Regions from separate parts of the Listeria grayi genome, predicted to be linked through region 2. Evidence: riboswitches for the same ligand, from Rfam matches in the RefSeq annotation. Region 2 holds a riboswitch; each other region holds the start of a gene.
The links. A riboswitch is a leader RNA that binds a small molecule or an ion and turns the genes downstream of it on or off. The one in region 2 is predicted to bind S-adenosylmethionine.
Positions count from the first base shown of each region.

Region 1: another riboswitch for S-adenosylmethionine. It lies ahead of metE (5-methyltetrahydropteroyltriglutamate--homocysteine S-methyltransferase); the one in region 2 lies ahead of metX (homoserine O-acetyltransferase MetX).
Region 3: another riboswitch for S-adenosylmethionine. It lies ahead of EL241_RS11605 (methionine ABC transporter ATP-binding protein); the one in region 2 lies ahead of metX (homoserine O-acetyltransferase MetX).
Region 4: another riboswitch for S-adenosylmethionine. It lies ahead of metK (methionine adenosyltransferase); the one in region 2 lies ahead of metX (homoserine O-acetyltransferase MetX).

Region 1 covers NZ_LR134483.1:1,195,918-1,200,133, reverse strand. The annotation lists gene EL241_RS05820 (aminotransferase class I/II-fold pyridoxal phosphate-dependent enzyme) at 1-9, opposite strand, end outside; gene metE (5-methyltetrahydropteroyltriglutamate--homocysteine S-methyltransferase) at 26-2,305, opposite strand; SAM riboswitch class I at 2,403-2,515, opposite strand; gene EL241_RS05810 (MFS transporter) at 2,590-3,759, opposite strand; tRNA gene EL241_RS05805 (tRNA-Glu) at 3,827-3,898, opposite strand; tRNA gene EL241_RS05800 (tRNA-Ser) at 3,905-3,995, opposite strand; tRNA gene EL241_RS05795 (tRNA-Asn) at 4,031-4,103, opposite strand; tRNA gene EL241_RS05790 (tRNA-Ile) at 4,110-4,183, opposite strand; tRNA gene EL241_RS05785 (tRNA-Gly) at 4,212-4,216, opposite strand, start outside.
Region 2 covers NZ_LR134483.1:715,750-719,965, reverse strand. The annotation lists gene EL241_RS03450 (Crp/Fnr family transcriptional regulator) at 1-682, shown strand, start outside; gene EL241_RS03445 (Rib/alpha-like domain-containing protein) at 799-2,301, shown strand; SAM riboswitch class I at 2,358-2,458, shown strand; gene metX (homoserine O-acetyltransferase MetX) at 2,545-3,654, shown strand; gene EL241_RS03435 (class F sortase) at 3,682-4,216, opposite strand, start outside.
Region 3 covers NZ_LR134483.1:2,345,190-2,349,405, forward strand. The annotation lists gene EL241_RS11595 (MetQ/NlpA family ABC transporter substrate-binding protein) at 1-565, opposite strand, end outside; gene EL241_RS11600 (methionine ABC transporter permease) at 582-1,250, opposite strand; gene EL241_RS11605 (methionine ABC transporter ATP-binding protein) at 1,247-2,272, opposite strand; SAM riboswitch class I at 2,362-2,466, opposite strand; gene EL241_RS11610 (sensor histidine kinase) at 2,526-3,704, opposite strand; gene EL241_RS11615 (response regulator transcription factor) at 3,688-4,216, opposite strand, start outside.
Region 4 covers NZ_LR134483.1:1,213,932-1,218,147, forward strand. The annotation lists gene EL241_RS05885 (serine hydrolase domain-containing protein) at 1-802, opposite strand, end outside; gene EL241_RS05890 (membrane protein) at 1,026-1,319, opposite strand; gene EL241_RS05895 (thiol-disulfide oxidoreductase DCC family protein) at 1,478-1,849, shown strand; SAM riboswitch class I at 1,993-2,102, shown strand; gene metK (methionine adenosyltransferase) at 2,209-3,408, shown strand; gene asnB (asparagine synthase (glutamine-hydrolyzing)) at 3,557-4,216, shown strand, end outside.

The DNA.
Region 1 (4,216 bases), 480 kb from region 2:
CTTAGTCATCCTATCTCCTCCTTTTCTACTTTTCCGTTACTTGGTATTCCGCACGAATTTCTTTAGTCGCTTTGACCATGTCTTTTAAAGCTGCAATCGTTTCTGGCTCTTTTCTCGTTTTCAGTCCACAATCTGGGTTGATCCAAAATTGTTTGACATCGATTGCACGAAGCGCACGTTTGATGTTGTCTTGGATCTCTTCAACGGTTGGAACACGTGGACTGTGGATATCATAAACACCCAGACCGATCTCTTTATCATAAGTTACTTCTTCAAACGTAGAGATGATCTCACCATGACTTCGCGAGGTCTCGATCGAAATCACGTCGGCATCTAGTGCGCTGATCGTATCGATAATATCATCAAAATCCGAGTAACACATATGCGTATGGATCTGCGTATCATTTTTGACAGAAGTCGTTGTTAGCTTGAATGAGTAAACGGCATCATCTAAATATTCTTTCCAACGTGATTCTTTAAGCGGCAGTCCTTCGCGAAGTGCCGGCTCATCAACTTGGATGACCCGAATGCCATTTGCCTCAAGCGCCTCTACTTCTGTACGGAGTGCCAAACCAACTTGATTCGCGACCTCGCTTTTTGGAATATCGTCACGCACAAAGCTCCAGTTGATGATCGTTACCGGTGCAGTGAGCATTCCTTTTACAGGACGATCTGTCAGCGATTGGGCATATACACTTTCTTTTACAGTGATTTCTTCTGTAAAAGCGACATCTCCGTAAATAAGTGGTGGACGTACCGCGCGGGAACCATAGGATTGTACCCAGCCGAATTTTGTCGCCTTAAAGCCAGCTAATTTCTGACCGAAATATTCGACCATATCCGTACGTTCGAACTCACCATGTACTAATACATCAATATCTAGATCTTCTTGGATCTCGATCCAGCGTTTGATTTCTGCTTTGATATACGTATCATAATCACTGTCGGATAAATTACCTTTCAGCCATTCTGCTCGTTTTTTCCGTACTTCAGGTGATTGTGGGAAGCTACCGATCGTCGTCGTCGGAAGTAATGGTAGTTTTAACCATTCGTGCTGCTGTTTGATACGTTCTGCAAATGGTAAGTCCCGTTCTACCGTGACATTTTCTAAATTCTTGATCGCTGTTTGGACTTCATTATTATTACGGTGCGAGGAAGCATTCAGTGCTGCAACTGCATTGGTAGAAGCCGCGAAATCAGCAGTTTCTTCACCATTCAGTGCTTTTGTCAAAAGAACGATCTCATCTAGTTTTTCATCAGCAAATGATAAACCATTCCACAATACTTCTTCTAGATCAGGTTCCGTCTTTTTAGTTACAGGTACATGCAGTAAAGAGTTTGACGGCTGGACAAAAATGGTTTCGGCCTTTGCAAGTGTAACGATTTTTTCAAGCAATGCTTTTTGTTTTGCCAAATCACTCCGCCATACATTACGCCCATTGATGATACCGACACCCAAAATTTTATCAGCTGGAAAGCCAAATTTCTCAAGTGCTTCCAAGGATTCCCCATGATCATGTACAAAATCGATACCAATCGCATCGACAGGCAATTTAACAATATCTTCATAATAGTCCAAACTTTCAAAATAAGTTTGGAGCTCGATTTTTATTTCTGGTGCCGCAGCACGGATCGCTTCATATGTTTTTTTATAAAGTCCCAGCTCTTCTTTCGGAAAACTTGTTGCTAGATAAGGTTCGTCGATCTGTACCCACTTCACGCCGCCTTCTTCCAGTTCTTTGATCAATTGAGTATATAGCGGGATAAATTGATCTAATAACCCTTCAAAATCGCCTTCGCTTCCTTTCCCTAATTTTAAATAAGTGATCGGCCCCACCACAACTGGTTTACCATCGATCCCAAGCTCTTCCTTTGCTTCCAAATAATATTTTAACGGGCGGTTGAAAGCTAAATGCGGTGCTGCATCTTTTAATTCCGGCACGATATAATGATAATTCGTATTAAACCATTTCGTCATTTCTGAAGCAACTGCGTTTTCCCGTCCTCGGGCAATTTCGAAATATGTATCTAAGGAAGGTTGATCCGTTTCGAAACGCTTCGGAATAACGCCGAATGTCAAACTTGTATCCAAAATATGATCATAATAACTAAAATCGCCGACAGGAATTAGTTCTACACCCTTCTCCTGTTGTTTCTTCAATGACTGCAATCGAATTTGTTTCGTTTCCTTTTCCAATTCTTCTTGCGAGATCGCACCATTCCAATAGCGCTCTAATGCTCGCTTCCATTCTCTTTTCTCCCCTAAACGCGGATACCCCAAATTTGAACTAATTGCTTTTACCATATATCTTTTCTCCTTTCTCCGAGCTTCCAACACACGAAAAAACCTCCCTAGAGAATTAGAGAGGTTGATTTATCACTGAAAAAATAATATCGCATCTCTCTTATCTCTCAAAGCTTACTGAAGCTTTGCAGGAATTAGCACCTTTTCAATAAAAAATTGAAAGGTTGCTGGGTTTCATCGGGCCAGTCCCTCTACCACTCATAATAAGAGCTAATATTTAGTTGGTGTTAACTTGTATTGTTTTCATAATTATACATAGCCATATCATGAAAAGCAACCCTTTTTTAGAAATTAACTGAATTTTGTTTATTATTTCCTCCATTAAAAAGCAACACTGTACCGGCCAACAATAGGGCGGCCACCGTATAATAAAAACTAGCCGGACCAAAGTGACTAATCAAATTTCCTGTAAAGATCGGCCCCACGATACTCCCAGCACTAAAACACATCCCCACGAGGATATTTCCAGCCGGCAATAGCTCCAATGCCGTTAAATCTGTCATATAGGATAAGCCGAGGGAATACAGCGAACCAAGAAAAATCCCTAGAATAAAGAACAGGAGAATAAAAAGTAGCGTGTGATGAACAAAAGCAAGTATTAAAAACAAAAATGCTCCCCCAATCGTCAGAAACGGCAATAAGTTTCCTCTTCCTACCCGGTCGCTAAAGATCCCGATCGGCAGTTGAAATAGAATCGTCCCTACTGAAAATGAGGATATAATAATGGTAATAACAGCCGTCCCCATCCCTTCACGCAGGCCAACAACTGGAAAAGTAGCATTCAATCCTGTTTCCAATACGCCATATAGAAATGGCGGAATCATTGCGACCCAGCTTGTTTTCAGCACGCTGGAAAACCGTTTAAAACTATCAAAGAAAGAAATCGCTCGGATTTTTTTGCCCGAGGAAATAAAACCATTATCTAATTTCCACAGAATGATCCAAGTGACTAAAATTAATAGTCCAGACAAATAAAATGGCAAATTTTGTGAGAAACTTGCTAGATTAACTAACTGTGGTCCCACGGCAAACCCTACGGAGAAAAACAGTCCATAGATGGACATATTCCTTCCTCTTTTAGAAGGGTCGCTTATCGCCCCGATCCAGGTTTGTGAAGAAAAGTGAAGCATATGATCACCGACTCCAATTAGTAAGCGCAGTAAAAACCAAAAATAAAGATTAAAGTAGATCGGAAATAAAAGAATGGCGACCCCTACTATCGCTGCTCCGACTAAAACAACTGGTTTAAAGCCATATTTATGAAGAGGTGCCTCAATAAAAGGTGATACTAGCAACACGCCAATATAAATTCCCGTGGCATGCAATCCGTTGATACTCGAAGAAATACCTTTTTCTTCAAAAATAATTGCAATCAAAGGCAACAATAACCCCTGAGATAATCCTGATATTGCAACTACTGTAGTTAAGACCCAAAATCGGAATCTATCCGTCATGAAGACACCTTCTTTCTACATACATAAAAAAAGTAATACCAAAGTTGGCATTACCTTTTTAAAATTATGACCCGTACGGGAATCGAACCCGTGTTACCGCCGTGAAAGGGCGGTGTCTTAACCGCTTGACCAACGGGCCTACATCTGGCGGAGAAGGAGGGATTTGAACCCTCGCGCCGCTTTCGCGACCTACACCCTTAGCAGGGGCGCCTCTTCAGCCACTTGAGTACTTCCCCAAATGTTTTAAAAAATCTATTCTTCTAAAGAATAACTCCACAGGTAGGACTCGAACCTACGACCGATCGGTTAACAGCCGATTGCTCTACCAACTGAGCTACTGTGGAATAAAATGGGCCTAAATGGACTCGAACCATCGACCTCACGCTTATCAGGCGTGCGCTCTAACCAGCTGAGCTATAGGCCCTTCACAGATAAATAGAATATTAACAAAGAGCGG
Region 2 (4,216 bases):
CAAAAAAAATAAAGCGCTTGCTTCTAGCAGCCTGCTGGATCTATTGCGCATTTCTAATGACACTAAGCTGCCTTACGAAAGACTGCAGTTTAAGCGCAATCAAGTAATGATCGAAGAAAATCGGTCCAACGATACCTTGTATATTTTGATCGAAGGTGTTGCCGTAGCTTATCAATCTACTAGCAAAGAAGACAGTATCCTGTATTTCTGCGGAAAAAATGAGTTGATCGGTTTCTTACAACCGGAAATCGACAATCAGACATTATTCGGCTTCCGAGCCATCAGCGATGTGATCGTTTATAAATTCGATCATTCCTACTTACTGGAACGCATCAATGCCACTGCTGAACCAGTTCGCCTCATTCAGCAGCTATATATCGCTAATACGGAAGCTTTGTTGTGGCGCGAACAGCTACTTCACCTTCCTACCGATAAACGCATCCTTGCAGCCCTACTTGCGATCGGCGAAAAGTTTGGACGCACAGAACCAGACGGCTCGTATTTGATTCCATATTATTTCACTCAGAAAATTCTTGGGAGCTATTTACATATCGCTCGCACCTATGTAGCCATTAATCTGCAAAAGTTAGAAAAAGAGGGTATCCTTACGCTTTCCCCAAAACCATGGCAAATATACAAACCGGAAGAGCAGCAACTATTATTAAATGAATATTTTGCTTAGCTTGCCAACTTTTTGTCAAAAATCCGCCATTTTTCCCACTCCCTATTACTTATTCACTTATTATTTATAGCGGCAACATTGCTATTCTATAAAAAACATATAAAAGGAGCAAAAGAATGACAACAACGATCAAGAAATCACTTATTTGTTGGCTTGCTGTGCTTTTACTAATTTGTCTAAGCATCCCAAGCCATGTTTCGGCAGCTGCACCACTTGAAGGGCAAAAGATTGTCCATCCAAAAACGGCAGTAAGTTTCTCTACAGGACAAGTACCAACTCCACAAGACTTTGTTGCTCTTTCCGAACAGGAAACAATAGAAAAAGTCCACTTTAAAGGCGACGTGCCAGATACGGCAACAGCAGGAATGCATACTGCAACGCTAGTAGTGAACTATCAAGATGGTAGTCTGGAAACAATCACCGTTCCTTATAAAGTGGTTGCGATCCAGACGACAAATGTAACAGCCAAGCAAGATCTCCACTTCAAGCAAGGAGAAAAAACACCAGCAGCATCGGCGTTTATTACTGCGGAAGATCCTTCTAAGGTAAAATCCGCGGATTTCAAATCCGGAGCCGTACCTGATTTCACAACTGCTGGTCAAAAAACGATAGCGATCACGGTTGTATTTGCCGATGATACGTCCACAGAACTGCAAGTAAGCTATACGGTCACAGCGGTGCCACTCGCTCATCCAAAAACGGCACTTCGATTCCCAATCGGGAAAAAATTAGCAACAAGTGATCTACTTACAGCTGAATCCGGCGTTGCCCTTCGTGTCATAAAGGGACAGCTTTCTACTAGCAAAGTCGGTACTTTTTCTACAACAATCGAAGCTAAAAAAGGAGACCGCACCGAAACTTTTACAGTCAGCTACCAAGTAATCGATACCGAAAAACCACTTATCCAACCGAAAAAAGATCAACTTTTTGTATTCGACAAAGGTACTACCATCAAGCCACAAGATCTAGTGACAGCTACAGATAACAGCGGCAAGGTTTCACTTACTTTCAAAAAAGGATGGGCACCAAAACCGAATCAACTGGGCGATCAGCTTGTAAGAGTAGTGGCTACTGATCCAGCAGGGAATTTTTCCGATATCGAAATAGCCATTATGATCTGGAATGATGTACCAACTTTAAAAACACCAAAGCTCGATTTTTCCAAAACAACGGATCTCAAACTCGTTGGCACTGCCGATCCTCACACGCTAGTGTTTATTTTGGACGGATATAGCGAACTGATCGGGTCTACCTATGCGGATAAAAACGGCCATTTCGCACTTGAACTTGAAACAGCGCTTCCTGAAGGGATGATCGTCTCTTTGACTGCGACAGATGAAGCGGGAAATTATAGCGGTATGAGTACCTACTTCTATGATGAGGAGGAAGAGGATTATACGGATCACGAAGATGGCGGACCGGATGGCGATGACCTGCAAGTTATCATCACGAGCCAGCGGGAAAGCGGCTTAGACAACCAAAACAATACCCTCGTGCTTCGCTCTGCTCGTGTCAAAAAACTGCCTAAAACTGGCGATTCGTTTCCAGCAGCTTCAGCCGGCGGACTGCTAATTCTTTCAGCAGCCTATCTCTTGCTTCGGAAACCCAATATGCGCTGAGGACACCTTGACAATCCTTGCAATTAAGCGTAGTATAAAACTAATTTTATAACTATTTCTTATCTAGAAAGGTGGAGGGACTGGCCCTTTGAAGCCTTAGCAACCGGAATCTTAATTTACGGTGCTAATTCCAGCAGTATTTACTGAAAGATAAGTCGCGTTTATTCCATTAAAATCAACTCTAGCGACTTGTTCTCGCTAGAGTTTTTTTATTAAATCACGCATTAAAAGGGAGTGTTCGGAGTGTATTTAGAGCAAAAAGAGCTATTTGCCCACCATCCATTTATCTTAGAAAATGGGGAGCGGCTTGGTCCGATCACGATCGGTTATGAAACATATGGTACTTTGTCCCCTGAACGGGATAATTGTATTTTGCTGGAACATGCGCTTACCGGTACGGCACACGCAGCTAAACATGATGAAGCAGATACGCCTGGCTGGTGGGATCCGTATATTGGACCGGGCAAAACAGTTGATACGAATAAATATTTTGTTGTCTGTACCAATGTGTTTGGCGGCTGTAGTGGGACGACTGGTCCCTCCTCTATCAATCCACAAACAGGAGAGGCCTTTCGTCTTGAATTTCCAGGCTTTAGTGTAAAAGATATTATCAAAGTACAAAGAGAGTTGTTAGAAGAACTACATATAACGAAGCTAAAAGCAGTCATTGGTGGTTCAATGGGTGGTATGCAGGCAACACAATGGGCGATCGATTATCCGGAAATAACAGAGAGTATCATCAACATCGCCTCTCCCCTCGCTTGCGGTCCTGATGCAATCGGCTATAATCTGATCATGCGTATGGCGATCCTGAATGACCCTGATTTCAACGGTGGAAACTATGTCGGGCAACCAGAAGGCGGACTTGCCACAGCCCGAATGATCGGCATGATGACGTACCGGACAAGCGAATTGTTTTCCAAACGCTTTGAACGCTTTACTGTGGCGGAATCTTCCCCGCGAGCTTTTTCCAAAGAGCATTTCCAGATCGAGTCTTACTTGCAGTATCAGGGCGACAGTTTTGTGGAACGCTTTGATGCTAACAGCTATCTTTATCTGACCAAAGCGATCGATCTTTTCGATGTCACATCAGCAGCAGAAAATGAACGGCCACCATTTTCCGATATTTCCATTCCCTACTTATTGATTGGTATTACGACGGACCAACTGTTTCGCATCCATGATATCCGCAGACACTATCGCCTTTTAAAAGAGTGGCATGTTCCTGTCCACTATCACGAAATTGCTTCGGAATATGGACATGATGCTTTTTTAGTCGAAGAAGAAAAAGAAAAATTCGCGCCTGTCATTCAGCATTTTTTAGAAACAAAAACATTATCGACAATGCTATAAAAAAGCTGTCCTGATGGACAGCTTTTTTTATCGTACCAAAGCCAGCACCGATTCCTCTAAATCGTAATTGACTGCGGTAACACCATATTTTTCGTGTGATTTTGATTTGATCATAACGCTTTTTCTCTCGTGAGAAGCGACTTTGGCGATTCGCTTTTTTGTCCCTGTCTTGGTGTCTATTGCATATACATTGTAACCTACGACGGCTGCTTCCGGTGTGGAATGCCAGCTCAATGTCTGACCGCTTTTTTCAAGGTGGGTCGGGGCAACTGGTTTTTGCAAATGTTCTTGCCCGGAGTCATTCGTTAATTCTGCTGAAACTACCAGACGATCGATATGAGTTCGGCGCTTATGGTCAAAGGTTCCGGTGCAGGTAATCAAGTTAAGCATCGGCTTTGTATTGCTGCCAAAGATTTCAGATACTGGAGCTTTTTCTGCTAAATAACTTTTTTTCGTGCGAACAGTAAATGTCAGTTTGCGCTTGTTTTTATCATAGAGGTAAATATTGTCGCCAGGCTGTAGTTCTTTCAAATAAAAAAATACGGCTGGTCCTTTTTTACTG
Region 3 (4,216 bases), 1.1 Mb from region 2:
CTGGATCGAAGCTGGTTTTGAATTTCAAGTTTTTTGGATTGTCGGAAATATCTTTGAAAGTCGCGTCTTGTAGTTTTACCCCTTTTTTCACTTTGATCAAACCTTCGTCTACAAAAATACCGATAATACGTGGCCAGTCTGATTTAGAGTTGGATACTAAAATTTGAGCGCCATCTTTTAAGTCTTTCAGTGATTTTACTTTTTTCGAGTAGATGCCAAGTGGTTCTAAGTGAATAGCGCCGACATCAGCGAATTTATAGCCTTTTTGCTTTTCTTCTAATTCCAAATATGGTTTATGTTGGAAATAGTTAGCTGTCAAATCGCCTTCGTCTAGTGCTTTATTCGGTAACACATAGTCATTGTATTTCACGATTTTCAAGTTGATGCCTTTCTTTTTCAAGATCGGTTTTGCTTTTTCAAGAATAACTGCATGTGGTGAACTAGATGCACCTACGATCAATTCTTTGTTCTTGGAATCGCCTGAAGAACTTTTGCTTCCGGACCCGCAAGCCCCTAATACTAAAATAACTGCTAAAACTGCAAATAATGCTGTAAACTTTTTCATTTTTCCCTCTCCTTTTTTATCGTTTATCAAACGATTTGGTTAATAAATCTCCAATAATTTGGAAGATAAATACAATAATTAAAATAATCACGGTTGCAACGATCGTTATCTGAAAGTTCGCTTGTTGATAGCCATCGATATAGGCGGCGTTTCCAAGGCCACCTGCTCCAACCGCGCCTGCCATTGCTGTATAACTCACGAGTGAGATCGCTGTGACGGTGATCCCGGAAATTATCGCCGGCATGGCTTCTGGTAACAGCACTTTCCAAATGATAGTGAAAATATTCCCACCCATAGCTCTAGCGGCTTCGATAACGCCCTTGTCTACTTCGCGAAAGGCGATTTCTACCAAACGACCGTAAAAAGGTGCTGCGCCAATGATCAAAGCTGGAAGTGCGGCTTTTGGTCCAATGATCGTTCCGACTAGAAGTTTTGTCTCTGGGATCAATAAAATGATCAGGATGATAAATGGGATCGATCTGAAAATATTAACAATAACAGCTGTGATCCAATGGATGATCTTCTTCCAAATGCTGTCTTCGTTAGCTGTCAAAAACAGCAGCAATCCTAGAATGATTCCGATTATAAAAACCAGCACTAGGGAAATCACTGTCATATAAAGTGTTTCTTGGGTGGCAGTTCCAATCAACTGCCAATCCACATCTGGGAATAAATGGTTCATCATTTGCTGATCACTTCCGTTTCTACCTGCAATTGGTGAAATTGTTCAATACTCTTGGCGATACGCTCCGGCTCTCCTGTCAAATGAACATATAAGGTACCGTATGCACCGTTTTGCGTCTGTGTCAACGAACCATGCAGGACATTCAATGACACTTGCTGCGCCCTAACTACTTCTGAAATGATCGGTTGAGTCGCATTTTTATTTACAAACAGCAACTTCACGATCTCACCTTGCTCACCGTAATTTTCTAAGAGCAGTTGGATCAGTTCTTCTGTCTCATCGGAATCGGTCACTTGACGCACGAAACGTTTGGTCACTTGCTGCTGCGGATGCTGGAAAACATCGAGCACATTGCCGAGTTCTACTACTTTTCCTTCTTCCATGACAGCGACCCGATTACAGATTTTGCGGATAACATGCATTTCATGGGTGATGACAATAATAGTCAGATTGAGTTTTTTATTGATATCAAGCAGCAGATCCAGTACTTCATCCGTTGTTTGCGGATCGAGCGCACTAGTCGCCTCATCGCAAAGCAGTACATTTGGGTCATTGGCAAGCGCTCTGGCAATCCCGACACGCTGTTTTTGACCGCCACTTAATTCGGATGGATAGGAACGCTCTTTTCCTTCCAGCCCAACCAACCGGATCAGCTCATTGACACGCTGTTTTCTTTCTGCACCACGGATGCCAGCGATCTCCAGTGGAAAAGCGATGTTCTCAAAAACTGTTCGCGACCACAGCAGATTGAAATGCTGAAAAATCATACCGATCTTTTGTCTGGCTTTGCGAAGTTTGCCGCCACGAATCTCGCTGATGATATTCTCGCCGATCTGAACCGTTCCTTCTGTTGGAAGCTCCAAACCATTGAACATTCGGATCAATGAACTTTTCCCAGCACCGGAATAACCAACTACTCCAAAGATCTCACCGTCCTCGATTTGAAGGTCGACATGATCAACAGCACGGATTTTTTGCGATCTCGTTTTATAATCTTTCACTACTTGTTTGAGTGTAATCATTTTTTATTCACCTTTTTTTCTGTCAGAATATGAAAAAAGCCTTTCTGCAAGTGAGCAGAAAGGCGACGATTTAGAGGTCGATTACTTTCTTCTCATCTTCCAAAACAAATGTTTTGCATGAATTAGCACCTTAAGCAAATTGCTTAGGTTGCCGGGCTTCGTAGGGCATTTCCCTCCACCGCTCTTGATAAGAATATGATTTTATTAGTTATAATTGCTGTTCGTTTATATTACACCGAACTGCTTAATTTTGTCAACTATTGATTGAATACGAACAATTTTTCCGACTTTGATGCTCAGCAAGCGGTAATTTGACAATAAATGTCGTTTTGCGATTTTTGCTCTCTGCGGTCACGATCCCGCCGTGCTTCTCTACGATCGACTTCGCGATCGCAAGCCCAAGCCCCGTTCCAGTGGTCGTCCGATTTTTGTCGACTTTATAAAAACGATCGAATAAATATGGCAAATCGATAGCTGGGATTTCCTCTCCATAATTAGAAACCTCGACCACAGCCATTTCTTCTTCTTTTCGAGCTACGATCTCCAACTCATTTTCGCCATAGCGGAGCGCATTGGAAAATAAATTTTCAAATAGCCGCATGATCTGATTCCCATCACCTGTTACGATCAATTTATCAAGTTGATAGCTCTCATTGATCTTGATTTTTCGTTCAGCTGCTTGTGCTTCGAACTCTAAAACAAGCTGGCTCAGTAGTTCGTTCATATCAAGCATATCATGTTTCAGCGGATATTCCGTACTTTCCAAACGGGTATAGGAAAACAAGTCGTCAATCAACTTATGAAGATGCTTCGCCTTGCCATACACTAATTCGGTGTAATAGCGCAGTTCGATCTCATCACGATAGCGGTCTTCGTGAATAAAGCTTAGGTAACCCAAGATCGAAGTCAGCGGCGTCCGTAGATCATGTGATACGTTGGTAATCAAATCATTTTTCGCCTTTTGAGCTTGTGATTCTTGTTCCATAAGCACACGCTGCCGTTTACGCATATTCTCAATATTTTCTTCCAGCTCTTGGATATCCTTTACATAACTGGCGGTATCCACAGGACGGTCTTCCCGCAATGCAAAATTGATCGTCCGCAGCTGTTTCTTAAATATTTGATGCCGGCAAAAGCGGTAGAATAAATAGAAAATCAAAGTCGCGAGCAGTAGAACAACGATATATTTCGTGATCCCAAACCCGATAGACTCCCGCAGTTGGGTATATTTCGTCTTGCCAAATAGGCGGACAAAAGAATCTGATAATCCCTTGAGTACAATAGAATCATCGCGGATCGCTACTAACCAGAGATACATCGTCCGCAGCAAAAACAATGCGAACATCCATGATAAAACCGCAAAGAATGCTACCTGCCAAATATTCATCATTCGGCTGACATGTAGAAAGATTTTTTTAAAGTTCAATTTTATAGCCCACTCCCCAGATGGTCTTGATAACATTTTCTCCCGCCATAGCAACGCGAAGTTTATCTCGTAAATTACTGATGTGGACCATCACCGTTTTACTTGCTCCAAGCGCTTTCTCCTGCCAGATCTTTTCAAAAATATATTCTGAGCTAAAAACACGTCCCGGTTCACTGGCCAGCAAATATAAAATATCAAATTCGGAAGTCGTCAAATGTAGCTCTTTTTCATTCACCGTCACAATGTGCTGATCTTTATCGATCACGATCGGGCCAATGATCGTTTTAGCTGTATCGACACTACTATTGGCTCGGATATTCTGGATCCTTCTCAGAATCACTTTTACGCGTACAGATAGCTCAAGCGGATTGAAAGGCTTGACCATATAATCATCAGCTCCTGTTAAGAGCCCCATGATCTTGTCATTATCTTCTGCTTTCGCACTCAACATCAAGATCGGCGTCAAAATATTTTCATTGCGCATTTTTTTACAGACCTCTAGTCCGTCCATCTCCGGC
Region 4 (4,216 bases), 500 kb from region 2:
GCCAGAGATCCTCGACATTGCTGTATAAATTACCAGCACCGAGCAGGCTACTCATTAATTTCTGAGAATATTGCAGTTCTTTCTGTGTATATTCTTGCTTGGTTGCTTCATCATATCGGTACTCATTCGGGAGAAAGGCAGTAGCAGGAAGTTCATCCCAGAAAAGGGTATGGGCGAGTTGCCATTTATCGAGCAGTCGCTTGTGAACGACCGCTTGATAACTTTTTTGTTCTAAATCAGCAATGATCGCTGCTAAATAGGTATAGTTGACATTAGAATAGGCATACGTCTGTTTATCCGAAAAAGTCGTATGCTGGATTGCATTCCTCAATTCAGTAGATTCGGTAGTCAATAGAGTGCTTGGCGCGGTTTCCGGCATGGAATAGCCTGAGGTATGGCTCAGTAACTGCTCGACAGTGACCTTATCAGCTTGAGGGGCAGTTTTTACAAAATCGGATAATTTGCTATCATAACGAAGCCGGTGTTCTTCAATCAATTGTCCGACAATTACCGCCGTATATAATTTCTGCAAGGAGGCAATTGGATAGAGCTGCGCTTTTTGGTTCGCCTTATTTGTCGAATGATTCGCATCTCCATAAGTATGTATCGAGGTGACTTTGTGATCAGCGGCAAGCAGAAGCGTTCCACTCACATGTTTTTGTTTTATAAGATTGGAGATTTTTTTATCTGTTTTATCAGTTTGCGCTCGTTTTGGCTGGGCAGTTTTGTAATAAAAAAAGAATACCAGCAAAATTCCCAGAAAGACGATGCAAAACCAAAGCTGTTTTTGGTATCTTCGCATGCTTGTATCTCCTTTCAATAAAGAGCCCACTCTACACAGAATGGGCTCATCTTCGTCGTTAAAGCCTGCGTTCCGGTGCTCACGTACAGAAGTACGCTCCGCTTCGGTACTCAGCTTTGCCTAGAATCTAATCATTTTTTACCAAGCTGAAAACAGTAAGATAATGATTGAAATGGTGTTTTTCTTCAGTCTAAGCCCACTCTACATAGAATGGGCTCAGATTTTATGCTTTGGTTGCTTTTTTCGGCTTAGAGCCGCTCCGAACAAAGAGGTGGATCAGGCTGAGCAGCAGGGAAAAGATATAAGCTGCAAGTGTTGCTAAAAATAATGAGATCGCGATTTTGGTTTGACTTAAACCAGCCCCGTAAAAGCTGAAGAAAAAGATCACGCCACTTGCGATCAATGCGAGCGTCACGATCAAGTATTTGAACCAGCGCCATTTTAAAATAAATTCAAATAAACAAATCACTGCAAAAAAGCCAATAAAAATAATGCCTGCTAGAGGAAAAATATCCATAAAAAAACTCCTTTATACATCTTGCCAAATTAAAATCAGTTTCCGTTCAAGCAATGACTTGCTACTACCACGCTCGATAACGGAACTATATTTCTATTTTCCTATCATACCATATGTTTAAATTAATGATAAGCGGAAAAAGAAAAGTAGGAGGGGTTATGATGAAAGATATTGTCTTGTATGATGGAAACTGCGGGTTCTGCCGGCTTTCCAAAAATATGGCGAAAAAATTAGATTGGCTGCGAAATTTGGAATGGATCGAACTAGAGCGCTATCAAGGTGTTCTGTTTTCACAAGAAGAACTGGAATCAGAGATCCATCTAGTGACATCGAGTGGAAAAGTCCTGCGTGGCTTCAGCGCGATCAGAAGGATCCTTTGGCAGTTGCCACTGACAACGATTCTGTCTTTACTACTATATTTGCCTTTTGCAAAATGGTTTGGCGACCGCGTCTATGCTTTTGTGGCGAAGTATCGTGGCAAGATCATGGAGCTTTTAAATGCGATCGGAGTGGCGACTCCGGCTGTTTAAATCAAAATCTTGTAAGAACCCAACATTGTTTGATTTTCATATTGCTTTTATCCACAGTTTAATTTATAATTAGTTTTATCACTGATTGAAGAAGCGCATGAATTCTTCTAAAGATGTGGAAGTACAATCAAATATTAAATTTAATCTTATCCAGAGCGGTAGAGGGACTGGCCCTTTGAAGCCCAGCAACCTACATGAAATTGATGTAAGGTGCTAACCTGTTGCAGGAAAGTGATTTCCTGAACGATGAGAGCGAAGGTATACAAATTCTGCCTTTTCTCTGTGCGCCTATGGCCATATTAGAGAAAAGGTTTTTATTTAGCCCGGACGCCTTGTAAGATTTAAAGGAGGAAATACAATTGGCAAAGAATCGTCACTTATTTACATCAGAATCCGTTTCTGATGGGCATCCAGACAAAATCGCAGATCAGATCTCTGACGCGATTTTAGATGCAATCATTGCGAAAGATCCAGATGCACGAGTTGCATGCGAAACGACAGTTACTACTGGCCTTGTGCTTGTAGCAGGGGAAATCTCCACTTCTGTTTATGTAGACATCCCAAGAATCGTACGGGATACGATCAAAGGGATCGGATACACACGTGCTAAATACGGGTTCGATGCAGAAACCTGTGCGGTATTGACAGCTATTGATGAACAATCACCAGATATCGCGCAAGGTGTGGATGAAGCACTAGAAACGCGAGGGTTGACAAAGGATGAAGCAATCGAATCGATCGGCGCTGGAGACCAAGGGCTGATGTTCGGTTTTGCAACGAATGAAACAGAAACGTTAATGCCACTGCCGATTTACTTGGCACATGGCTTATCACGGAAAATCGCCGAATTGCGCAAAGATGGGACAATCGATTATTTACGTCCAGATGCAAAAACACAAGTTACAGTGGAATATGATGAAAATGATCAGCCTAGCCGTGTCGATACCATCGTTATCTCGACGCAGCACCATCCGGACATCGAGCAAGCGCAAATCGCAAAAGATCTGCATGAACATGTGATCAGTGCTGTTATTGATCCAACTTTATTAGACGAAGATACAAAATACTTCATCAATCCAACCGGCCGTTTCGTCATTGGCGGACCACAAGGGGATGCCGGGTTGACTGGCCGGAAAATTATCGTAGATACATACGGTGGTTATGCAAGACATGGCGGCGGTGCGTTTTCCGGTAAGGATCCGACCAAAGTAGACCGTTCCGGTGCATACGCTGCTAGATATGTAGCGAAAAACATTGTAGCCAGCGGTTTGGCGGACAAAGCAGAAGTGCAGCTTGCTTATGCGATCGGTGTTGCTAAGCCAGTGAGTATCTCCATCGATACTTATGGAACAAGCAACTATTCGGAACAGGCTTTGATCGATGCGGTGAACCAATTATTCGACTTACGTCCGGCAGGAATCATCCAAATGCTTGATCTAAGACGACCGATCTACAAGCAAACAGCTGCATTCGGTCACTTTGGCCGCGCGGATATCGACTTACCATGGGAAAAAACCGATAAAAAAGATGCTTTGCGTACCTTAGTAGAAAATGCTTGATTCAATGTCTCTTGCCAAGTGACCGGCAAGGGACATTTTTGCTTGTAAAACTATTCATTGTTTCACTATTCAAATACCGCTTTTTTATGATATGATAGACGTTGTGATATAACTAGATTTAAGAATTATGAAGATGAGGAGAATGAGCATGTGTGGATTTATCGGATGCGTGCATGACCGCATCGCCGAGATTACAGGCGAAGAAAAAGACGTATTTAGAGAAATGAATAAAATGATCACTCATCGTGGTCCAGATGACGAAGGCTATTATACAGATGAACATATCCAATTTGGATTTAGACGATTGAGTATTATAGATGTAGAAAACGGGCATCAGCCGCTTACTTATGAAAACGAACGTTATTGGATCATTTTCAATGGCGAGATCTATAATTATGTAGAGCTACGTGAAGGATTGGTAAAAGAGGGTATGCACTTTGAAACAGAAAGTGATACAGAAGTCATTATCGCAATGTATGCTAAACATAAAGAAGAAACGGCAAAACACCTGCGCGGTATGTTTGGATTTGTCATTTGGGACAAAGAAACAAACCAAGTTTATGGTGCGCGCGATCATTTTGGGATCAAACCATTTTTCTATGCAGAAGAAGACGGCAAACTGTATGTTGGTTCTGAAAAGAAATCGATTTTGCATGCGCTGAAAAATCAAACATTAGACGAAGTTTCTTTGCAAAATTATATGACATTCCAATTTGTTCCCGAACCAGATACATTGACGACTTCTGTGAAAAAATTATTGCCAGGTCATTATTTCACGAAGAAAATCGGAGAACCGATGCAGATCACA